DNA from 2 places in the Marinobacter flavimaris genome. Region 2 is predicted to be linked to the other one. Evidence: predicted binding sites of a transcription regulator. Region 2 holds the regulator's gene; the other holds the start of a gene.
The links. The regulator LexA, encoded in region 2, represses DNA repair genes until DNA is damaged. The targets are predictions, from matches to a motif close to CTGTNTNNNNANACAG.
Positions count from the first base shown of each region.

Region 1: recA (recombinase RecA) is a predicted target of LexA. The motif match lies at 2,582-2,597, and genes of this name have one in related genera.

Region 1 covers NZ_CP171359.1:481,387-486,422, forward strand. Annotated here, with positions in the region: gene mutS (DNA mismatch repair protein MutS) at 1-1,948, opposite strand, end outside; gene pncC (nicotinamide-nucleotide amidase) at 2,030-2,530, shown strand; gene recA (recombinase RecA) at 2,695-3,741, shown strand; gene ACGK9W_RS02460 (flavodoxin family protein) at 3,762-4,232, shown strand; gene ACGK9W_RS02465 (PilZ domain-containing protein) at 4,248-4,625, opposite strand; gene ACGK9W_RS02470 (ATP-binding protein) at 4,843-5,036, shown strand, end outside.
Region 2 covers NZ_CP171359.1:1,993,837-1,998,872, reverse strand. Annotated here, with positions in the region: gene ACGK9W_RS09285 (translocation/assembly module TamB domain-containing protein) at 1-149, shown strand, start outside; gene ACGK9W_RS09280 (SIMPL domain-containing protein) at 152-856, opposite strand; gene ACGK9W_RS09275 (gamma-glutamyl-gamma-aminobutyrate hydrolase family protein) at 888-1,622, opposite strand; gene ACGK9W_RS09270 (amidoligase family protein) at 1,615-2,616, opposite strand; gene lexA (transcriptional repressor LexA) at 2,832-3,443, shown strand; gene ACGK9W_RS09260 (cell division inhibitor SulA) at 3,486-3,977, shown strand; gene ACGK9W_RS09255 (hypothetical protein) at 3,982-4,242, opposite strand; gene ACGK9W_RS09250 (DUF6586 family protein) at 4,294-4,806, opposite strand; gene ACGK9W_RS09245 (DUF1329 domain-containing protein) at 5,030-5,036, shown strand, end outside.

The sequences.
Region 1 (5,036 bases), 1.5 Mb from region 2:
TTACCGCCCGGTTGGCTGGCACAAAACTGCCGGTGTAAGCCAGCAGGGCGATCAGCGCGGCCTGGCGCATGTAGGTGGATTTACCGCCCATGTTCGGGCCGGTGATCACCAGCATGCGGCGCTGGGTATCCATCAACAGATCGTTGGGTACGAAAGGCTCATCCAGCAATTGTTCAACCACCGGGTGGCGGCCTTCCTCGATGTCGAAACCGGGGGATTCGCTGAATTCCGGCGCCGAAAAACGCAGGGAGGTGGCGCGCTCGGCGAAATTGCTCAGTACGTCCAGCTCGGCCAGCGCCTGTGCTGCATCCTGCAATGGTGCCAGTTGCCCGGCCACAGTTTCCAGGACCTCATCGTACAGGCCTTTCTCACGGGCCAGTGCCCGGCTCTTGGCGCTCAGGGCCTTGTCTTCAAATTCTTTCAGCTCTGGCGTAATGAACCGCTCGGCATTCTTCAGGGTCTGTCGGCGAATGTAATCCACCGGCGCCTGGTCCGACTGGGCCCGGCTGATTTCGATGTAATAGCCGTGGACCCGGTTGTAACCCACCTTCAGGGTGCTGATGCCTGTGCGGTCCCGTTCCCGGGTTTCCACGTCCAACAGATACTGGCCGGCGTTCTCGCTGATGTTGCGCAGCTCGTCCAGCTCCTCGTCGAAGCCTTCCCGGATGACACCGCCCTCACGGATCACAACCGGAGGGTTGTCGATAATGGAGCGCTCCAGCAGATCCGCCAGTTCCGGGTATTCACCAATGATGGTTGCCAGCTTGACGACATGGTGGGAGTTAACCGGTTTCAGGGTTTCCTGCAGATCTGGCAGTGCCTGGAAGGCATCCCGAAGCCTTGCCAGGTCTCGAGGGCGCGCTGACCGAAGGGCGACTCGGGCCAGTACCCGTTCAATGTCGCCCACGGTTTTCAACAGATCGTGCACAGGCTCGTAGTGAAATCCGTCGAGGAGCGCCGAAACGGCCTGCTGGCGCTGACGGACGATGTTCACGTCCCGAAGCGGGCGGTTCAGCCAGCGCCGAAGCTCCCGTCCGCCCATGGAGGTAGCGGTACGGTCCATCACCCAGGCCAGTGTGTACTGGTGGCCGCCCATCAGGTTGGTGTCGATCTCCAGGTTGCGGCGGCTGGCGGCATCCAGAATGACCGCTTCATCACGACGCTCGCGGGTCAGCTTGCGAATATGGGGCAGGGCGGTGCGCTGGGTTTCCTTGGCGTACTGCAGCAGACAGCCGGCGGCACAGACCGCCAGGTTCAGGTCTTCGCAGCCGAATCCGGTCAGGTCTCGCACCTGCAGCTGCTGGGTGATCACACGGCGTGCGGTATCGGATTCGAACAGCCAGGGACCCTGGCGTCGAATTCCGGTAAAGCCCTCCAGAACTTCCTCGTAAGGAAAATCCTCGCTGATCAGAATTTCCGCCGGGCGCAGTCGCTGAAGTTCACCCTGCAGGGCTTCCAGGTTCTCCAGTTCTGAAACGGCAAAACGGCCGCTGGAGATATCGAGTGAAGCAAAACCGAACTGCTCCCGATGGTTATAGATAGCCACCAGCAGATTGTCCCTGCGATCTTCCAGGTAGGCGTCGTCGCTCAGGGTTCCCGGTGTGACGATCCGCACCACCTGTCGCTCAACCGGCCCCTTGCTGGTGGCAGGATCTCCGATCTGTTCGCAGATGGCGATGGATTGACCTGCCCGAACCAGCCGGGCAATGTAGCCCTCAGAAGAGTGATAGGGGATGCCGGCCATGGGGATCGGATTGCCGCCAGATTGGCCCCGGGCGGTGAGGGTAATATCCATCAGCTCGGCCGCTTTCTTGGCATCTTCGTAGAACAGTTCGTAAAAGTCCCCCATGCGGTAAAAAACCAGTTCATTGGGGTGCTGGCCCTTGATCTTCAGGTACTGCTGCATCATTGGGGTGTGCTTGGAAAGATCGGTCTGAGCTGCTGACATGAACGGGTCCGGTAGCCTTGCTTTGGATGAAGGCGTGAATTGTAAGAAAATAACCGCCGTGATGAAACGAAGGAGGTCATTATGCTGGCCAGCGATCAGGAATTGGAAGAGGCAGGCAACCGCCTTGGTGAACGACTGCTGACAACCGGCCGTACCGTTGCGACGGCGGAGAGTTGCACCGGCGGCTGGGTTGCGAAGGTACTGACCGATCGTGCCGGTTCTTCGGCCTACGTGCTGGGTGGCCTTGTCACGTACAGCAATGAGGCCAAGCAGGGGCTTCTGGGCGTAACCCGGAAATCGCTGGATGAACACGGTGCGGTCAGCGAACCGGTGGTGCGGGAAATGGTTGCCGGTGCCCTGGTGGCGACAGATGCTGACGTTGCCGTGGCTATCAGTGGTGTTGCCGGGCCCGGCGGTGGCAGCGAGGAAAAGCCTGTGGGCACCGTCTGGTTTGCCTGGGGTAGCAGCCCGGCCTCCACCGTGGCCGTGGTAAAACACTTTGAGGGTGATCGTGATCAGGTTCGCAGGCAGGCCGTTCTCTTTGCCCTTCAAGGGGTTAACAATTTTGTGGACGAAGTCTGACGGCTTTCACATCCGGAGGGGTTGGTCTCCTCTGCGGGTTATGTTTTAATACTGTTCAAATATACAGGGAATGGGCTGTTCGAGCTGTACAGATTCCCGATTCACTATTTCGCTGCCAGCCTTTTCCTGAGGGTGGCGGCCCAGGCGACAGAGGGTTTGCACTGATGGAAGACAACCGCAAGAAAGCATTGAGCGCAGCACTTGGGCAGATTGAGCGCCAGTTCGGCAAGGGCGCCGTGATGAAAATGGGCGATCAGCCCCGCGAAGCCATTCCTGCGGTCTCCACCGGTTCCCTTGGCCTGGACGTTGCCCTGGGTATTGGCGGTCTTCCATACGGTCGAATTTGCGAAATCTACGGTCCGGAAAGTTCCGGTAAGACGACGCTCACCCTGCAGGTAATTGCCGAAGCACAGAAAGCCGGTAAAACCTGCGCATTCGTGGATGCCGAGCACGCGCTCGATCCGGTTTACGCCGAAAAGCTGGGCGTCAATGTGGACGACCTTCTGGTGTCCCAGCCGGATACCGGTGAGCAGGCCCTGGAAATTGCCGACATGCTGGTTCGTTCCAATGCGGTAGACGTGATCATCGTGGACTCCGTGGCGGCCCTGACCCCGAAAGCGGAAATCGAGGGTGAAATGGGCGACAGCCACGTGGGTCTGCAGGCGCGACTGATGTCCCAGGCGCTTCGCAAGCTGACTGGTAATGTCAAACACGCTAACTGCCTGATGATTTTCATCAACCAGATCCGTATGAAAATCGGGGTTATGTTTGGCTCGCCCGAAACCACCACCGGTGGTAACGCGCTGAAATTCTACTCCTCCGTTCGCCTTGATATCCGCCGCATTGGTGCCGTGAAAGATGGTGACGAAGTGGTCGGTAACGAGACCCGCGTGAAAGTGGTCAAGAACAAAGTATCGCCGCCGTTCAAGCAGGCCGAGTTCCAGATTATGTACGGTAAGGGCATTTACCACATGGCGGAAGTGCTGGATATGGGCGTCAAGGAAGGCTTTGTCGACAAGTCCGGAGCCTGGTACGCCTACAATGGCGACAAGATCGGTCAGGGCAAGGCCAACGCCTGCAAGTTCCTGGAAGAAAACATGGACATTGCCAACGAGATCGAAGCCAAGGTTCGGGACAAGTTGATGCCCAAGCCTGAACCCAAGAAAGACGCAAAAGAAGAGCCCGCAGAAGCCAACGGCGAGCTGCTCTAAGCTTGATGTAGGGAGGACGTATGGATGGCATGAAGAAACTTTTGATTGTTGCCCATGCGCCTTCCCCGAACACCCTCCGCCTACGAGAAGCTGTGGATGAGGGTGCCCGCCATGAAGATATCGAAAACGTTGAAGTAACCGTTCTGGCACCGTTGGATGCCGGTCCCGAAGACGTTCTTGCCTGCGACGCCATTATTCTGGGCACCACTGAGAATCTCGGGTATATGAGTGGTGCTTTAAAAGACTTCTTCGATCGCAGCTACTATCCCTGCCTCGAGAAAACCCAGGGGCTACCTTTTGCCTATTACATTCGCGCCGGCCATGACGGCACGGGCACCAAGCGGGCAATAGAAAGCATTACTACCGGGCTACGCTGGAAGCTGGTCCAGGAGCCTTTGATCTGCCGGGGTGAATACCGGGAAGAGTTTGAAGATCAGTGTCGGGAGCTGGGGATGTATGTTGCGGCCAGCCTTGACGCCGGGCTGGTTTGATTCCGAAGGCCTGGCTCAGCTGGCAAACCGGTTGTAGAAGCCTTCAATCCGCGACAGGGCATTGTCGACAGTTCGTGAATAGCCCTTCTTGTCCAGGCAATAGCTGAACTGGACACTGACGCGATAGCCGGTCTGGAAGGGCTGGCATTCCACCACCCGGGCACAAACCCGCGATTCGCTGATGTACTTGCCGTCAAAATCCATGAACAGACGGGCGCCCGGCTCTACTGGTCGGGGGCATAGCACTGCCATTCCGTACCGGTTGAGGTCCAGGCAGGTAACCGGCGTGGGGTGTTTGCCACGACCAAGGAAGCTACGCTCCCGGAGCTGGACCTTCAGGCAGGAGGCGGGGTAACGATCCTTGATTCTGCGCTCTGCGGAATCATTGGTCATACGCTGGCGTCCGTTGCGTGCATTGTTTTTATGGTTGGGACATAAAGTGTAGTTCCGGAAAGGCTGGCTGAAAAATGAGCGGCGGCGGAATTGTGAACTGCCTAACAAAATCCCGCGCAATGTGCGCGACTCCAGAAATCTTCGTGCTGAACGCGACAGAGCCGACCGCAGAATCTACAATGACCGGCCAATGTGTTAACCGTTACAGGACCAAACCTTGAAGTCACTGCCTCTGCACCAGCTTTACAAAGCCTGTGTTCTGAAAGATCTGCCGTTCAAAACCACCAAGCAACTGGAGCCCCTGGCTGAAATCGTTGGCCAGAACCGTGCCCAGGAGGCTGTGCGTTTTGCTCTGGCAATGCCCCATGGCGGTTACAACGTCTATGCCGTTGGCCGTAATGGCCTGGGTAA
Region 2 (5,036 bases):
CGGATGAACTGAGTGTCCGCTACGGTGTCGGCATCTTCGAGCCGATCACGACGGTCGCTCTGCGCTACGATCTGGGCCGCTACTTCTATCTGGAGGCTGCCAGCGGGCTGGCGGCCTCCCTGGATATCTTCTACACCCGGGATTTCTGAGTTCAGTCCAGCTCGAAGGTGGCGCTCACTGAGGCCCGGATTTCCCGCTCACCCACGCTCGAGACCGTATCCGACATGGATTTGGCCTCCGCCATCATCATTGGTACCGGGCGGTGCCCGCCATTGATGTTGATGGTGACCACATCACCACAGCTCTGGTCGAGCTGACTGGCCACGAATCGGCAGCGGGCCTGGGCGTCTGCGATGGCTCTGGCCAGTGCTTCCTGTTCCATACCGGTCTCATCTGAGTGGAAGAACTGGTGAGGGCCCAGGTGGTAATCCAGGCCCACAGCCTGGGCCTGCTGGAGCAAGGGGTTGAGCAGAGTAAGATCACTGATGCTGAAGCTGACGGTCTGGGAGGCAACGGCCTGCTTGCGGGGTTGCTCCTCCCTTTCAGATGCGGGCAACGTTCGGGTGTAAAGGTTTACCGACGCGTCTGAGTAATCATTGAGCTGATCCTGGTACTCGGTAATACCCTCGCGCCACTGCGCCATCAGGGCCGCTACCCGTTCGGTGGCCTTCTGGGGAAGCTCGTGCTCGGCACTGGCTGTGAACTGGAGTCGGGCGCTGTCGGGCTCGTATCGGACACTGCCCTCGCCAGTGAGCGTAACTTCACCTGCCATTGTCAGAGCAGGTACTGTGAGCGCGAGAGGGAGAATAAAACCGGACTTCAGGTTTAAACGGAGCTTTCGGTTCCGTCCGTTCATGGTAGTGCCTCCTTTGGAAACCGTGGATGGATCAGGCGTCGTCGGAATCCGGTTCCAGGCGCGCCAGTTTGTATCGGCGGGCAGCATCCACGAACTGGCCAAAGATGCGTCGGTGTCCGCCATGGTAGAGCAGGTATTCCGGGTGCCATTGGATGCCCGTTAGCCATTGGCGTCCGGTGCTTTCAATAGCCTGTACAAACAGATCATTGTCCACGGCGGTCACGCGCAGGTTGCGGCCAAGGCGCTTGATGGCCTGGCTGTGAATCCGGTTGGCGCCGATCACCGGTGAGCGCATGGCTTGCTCAAGCCGGCTGTGCGTTACCAGTCGCACGGTTTGCAGGGGCAAGAGCAGTGGGCGATGCCGGGTATTGACCCTCAGCGGTGTCACGTTCTGGCACAGGGACCCGCCGTGGAAAACGTTGATGAACTGGGCGCCGCGGCAAATTCCGAGCACGGGAATGCCAATGGCTTCAGCCTGCTCAAGCAGTGACTGATCGGTTTTATCCCGCTTGCGGTCATAATTGGCGGTAACCTGTGGCTCCTGCCCATAACGTTCAGGATGGACGTGGGTGCCGCCTGACAGCACCAGGCCATCAAGCATCGGTACGGCAACCCGTGAACCGGGGCGAATATAGTGGGTCCGGGCACCGTGGAGGCGCAGACCCAGGCTGATCAGGCGATGGGCAAGGCTTTTTCGAGCGGGACCACTGATGCCGATCGTCAGGCCCGGAACCTCAAGTTCCTGTTCTTTGGACTCGTCAGACATACCCGTTTTTGGCCAGCCAGTCGTCAGTGGTTTCCCGCCAGCTGTGGGTCAGGTTGTGAAGATTCAGTTTGCGCCGCTCCCGGAACAGTTGCCGCATGTCGGCCAGGTCGTCGGGATTGTTGGCCAGTTGCTCCAGAACGACCCAGTCGTTCCAAACGGTTGAGAAATGCCAGCCGGGATTGTCGATGTCGCAATCCGGCAACCGGTAATGCAGGGTTGGCCTGCTTTTTATCCTGGGATCCTGAACATGACGTTCCAGCCGTTCCTTGTCCAGGTGGGCAAACAGTGGAAGCAGGTCAAGCGCGCGATTGCGGGTAGGATTGAACTCCAGGTAATCCTCCATGAGCTCCCCGAGGTTTGGATGATAGTTATCCTCCATCAGGAGCTCGGTGTAGCGGCCGTGCCAGGGTTCGATGTACGTAGTGAATTTGCGGCTGACGTCCAGTTGATGCCGGTGCTTGAGCCATTCATACAGGGCCGCGAACGCCTGGAAGTAACGAACCAGGGTCTCCGGGCTGAGGTCGGGCAACTCGGGATTAAGCTGCAGGCCAAACGCAAAATAGATGGCGTCCCGGCTGCCCAGTGCCCCGGCGTTCCTGAGTTTGTCGACGAGCGTTTCAATCACCTCGACGCTGGAAAACTTCAGGGGTGGGCTGATGATCTCGAGGGGTACCACGCGTTCGGCCGCGGCGTCGATCACATCCATCGCCTGACCACCGAGTTCACGAATGGATTCGGGGAGGCGCTCATCCGCCAGATCAAGATCCTTGATCGGATCGGAATCAAGCTCAACCGTGAAGTCGCCAAGAGCTGTCTGCAAGGTTGTCACATAGCGTGACTTGAGCTCAGGTGTGCCCTCCAGCATCTTCGCCGCCAATGTAACCAGCTCATCATAGCCCAGACCAGACAGTTCGATCTCGACGCCAACCCGGCGTTCCTTCCCTTCGTTCGTCTCTAGGATGTCAGGCATCCTGCAGGCACTGACTTGAGTCATGGTGCTCCCTGGTTCGTGAGGAATAGTGGCCTAACCATATCACACCGCTGTTGATCCTCATTATTAAGCGGTTGCAAGAAAATCAGGGAGCCGACTTTACACTGGATAAAACACTGTATATAGTCAGTTTACTGTATAAAAAAACAGGGCCGCCGGAGCCGCTCTTACGAGAGGTTGATGTTTGCCGCGGCCCGATCCCGATATAGCGGAGTAGCTTGATGAAGCTGACAGCAAGGCAGTCCCAGGTACTGGATATTATTCGCCGATACGTCGACGAGACCGGCTATCCGCCAACCCGTGCTGAAATCGCGGCAGAACTGGGCTTCCGTTCGGCCAACGCCGCGGAAGAACATCTCCGGGCATTGGCAAGGAAAGGTGCCATCGAGATGGTGCCGGGAGCCAGCCGCGGCATCCGTCTGCCTGAGGCGGAAGAGGACCTTGGCCTTCCGGTCATTGGTCAGGTTGCTGCCGGCAGTCCGATCCTTGCTCAGGAGCACATCGAGGACCACTGCACATTGCGGCCGGAATTCTTTTCGCCGTCTGCAGATTATCTTCTGCGGGTCCGGGGCATGAGCATGAAAGACATCGGTATTCTCGATGGCGACCTGCTGGCAGTTCACAGTACCCAGGATGTTCACAACGGCCAGGTGGTTGTTGCCCGGGTTGGCGATGAGGTCACGGTAAAGCGTTTCCGCAAGGAAGGCTCGAAAGTCTACCTGATTGCCGAAAACGAAGAATTCGCACCGATCGAAGTGGACCTGACCGAACAGGAGCTGTTCATCGAGGGTCTGGGTGTTGGTGTTATCCGCCGCTCTGACCTGCACTGAGCGGTTCGGATAGCCTCAGATAGTTTGAATAACGGGTGAATTATGGAACAAATGAGCTTTAATCAGAATCTGGCCTACAACCCCAATGCTCTGTCCTGTTCAGTGTCGGCAACCGCCGCCCGCGAGCGACGTTCCGTCATTCGCGCCCGACGCGCTCCGGAAACCACCGAACCCAAAGTCTGTGGCAATGTGACGGAGATCATTCTGCCGGAAGGCCAGGTAGAAAATTTCCAGCTGCTGTTGCCAATGCTGACCCAGCTGAATCAGGAGAAGCGTTGGCTGGCCTGGATCGACCCGCCCCAGGCGCTGGTTAGCAAGTGGCAAAAAATGCACGGGATTGTCGCCGGCGAATTGCTGGTGCTGCGTTCAACACCGGACTATCCTGCCCAGGACCTGGCAGAGCGAGCCCTCAGTGCCGGCACCTGTCACGCGGTGGTCATGTGGACCCGTAAACTGGGGCGAACTGCCTTCGAATCCCTGCAAAGAGCCTCGGCCGAGGGCAATAGCCACGGCGTCGTTCTCAGGCAGCGTTAACCGATCAATGCAGAGTGTAGGAGGGCTGGGCGTCTGAGGCGTCCAGTTCGTCATCTTCCCAGTCGATATCGTGGGCAACATTGCCTACAGCCTCAATGCCAGCTGCAATCATTGCTTTGGCAACCGACATATCCCGATCTTCCATCATTTCCCGGGCTTCTTCCGAAAAAGAGATTTTTACCAGTGGCGCACTGTCATCATCAATGCGGCGCAGGGCGTAATCGCCATTGGTCAATTGCACGATTTCAAAAAACGATGGTGACATTCAATAAACCTTCAAGTTAATACGATTTGAATAACCGGAGCTGGGAGTGGCTTACCACTCGCTGTGCTGCTCTTCCAGATCGTCGGCAAAATGTTTGACGGCGGTCAGCGTTTTCATCAACGCAGCCGACGATCGATCCGGGCCGGAATCGGCCGATACCGCAATGATGTTTTCCTCGCTCACGGTTTTTTTGGTCGCCGGGGGTCTGCTTTGGGCGCGCTCGAGTTGCTCCAGATGGTTCCACCAACTCCCGGATCGCTGTTCCAGCTCCTTCAGGCGGCCAACTTCACTCGGTTCTGGCCCGATAAGAGCGACCAGCTCATCAAGGGTTGAAGGCTCCTCTGATTTTCTCTGGTATAGCCTCGCAACCATGACCAGCAACAGTTTTCGAGACCGCAGAAGCAGCTCGATCGCCCCCTGAATAGCGGCCTCCCGGCGCAGCGCCTGTTCCGCCTCGTTGGGACGTTGTTCCTGAGCCTCGTCTGTGGGCCGGTCGAGTGGCTGAAGCAGCGTGCGGGCGAGAAAGAGCTTTTGAGAAACCAGTGAGTGCCATTGCGAGGCCATGGAATACCTTCAATCCCCCAGCGCGGGTATAACCCCGAAAATTAATTCGTCACTATATCATTTTCGCTATCAAATTTCTTCCATTCTCTGTGCGGTGAGGTTTCACAATAAAACACAAACATTCACTTGAAACGACCGTTTGAATTTGGCAAAAAGGCGCCCGGCTGTGCGAGTTCTGCTCGTGGCGGCTACCCAACAGCATGAATTTCTGGAGGTGTAAGGGATGCGAA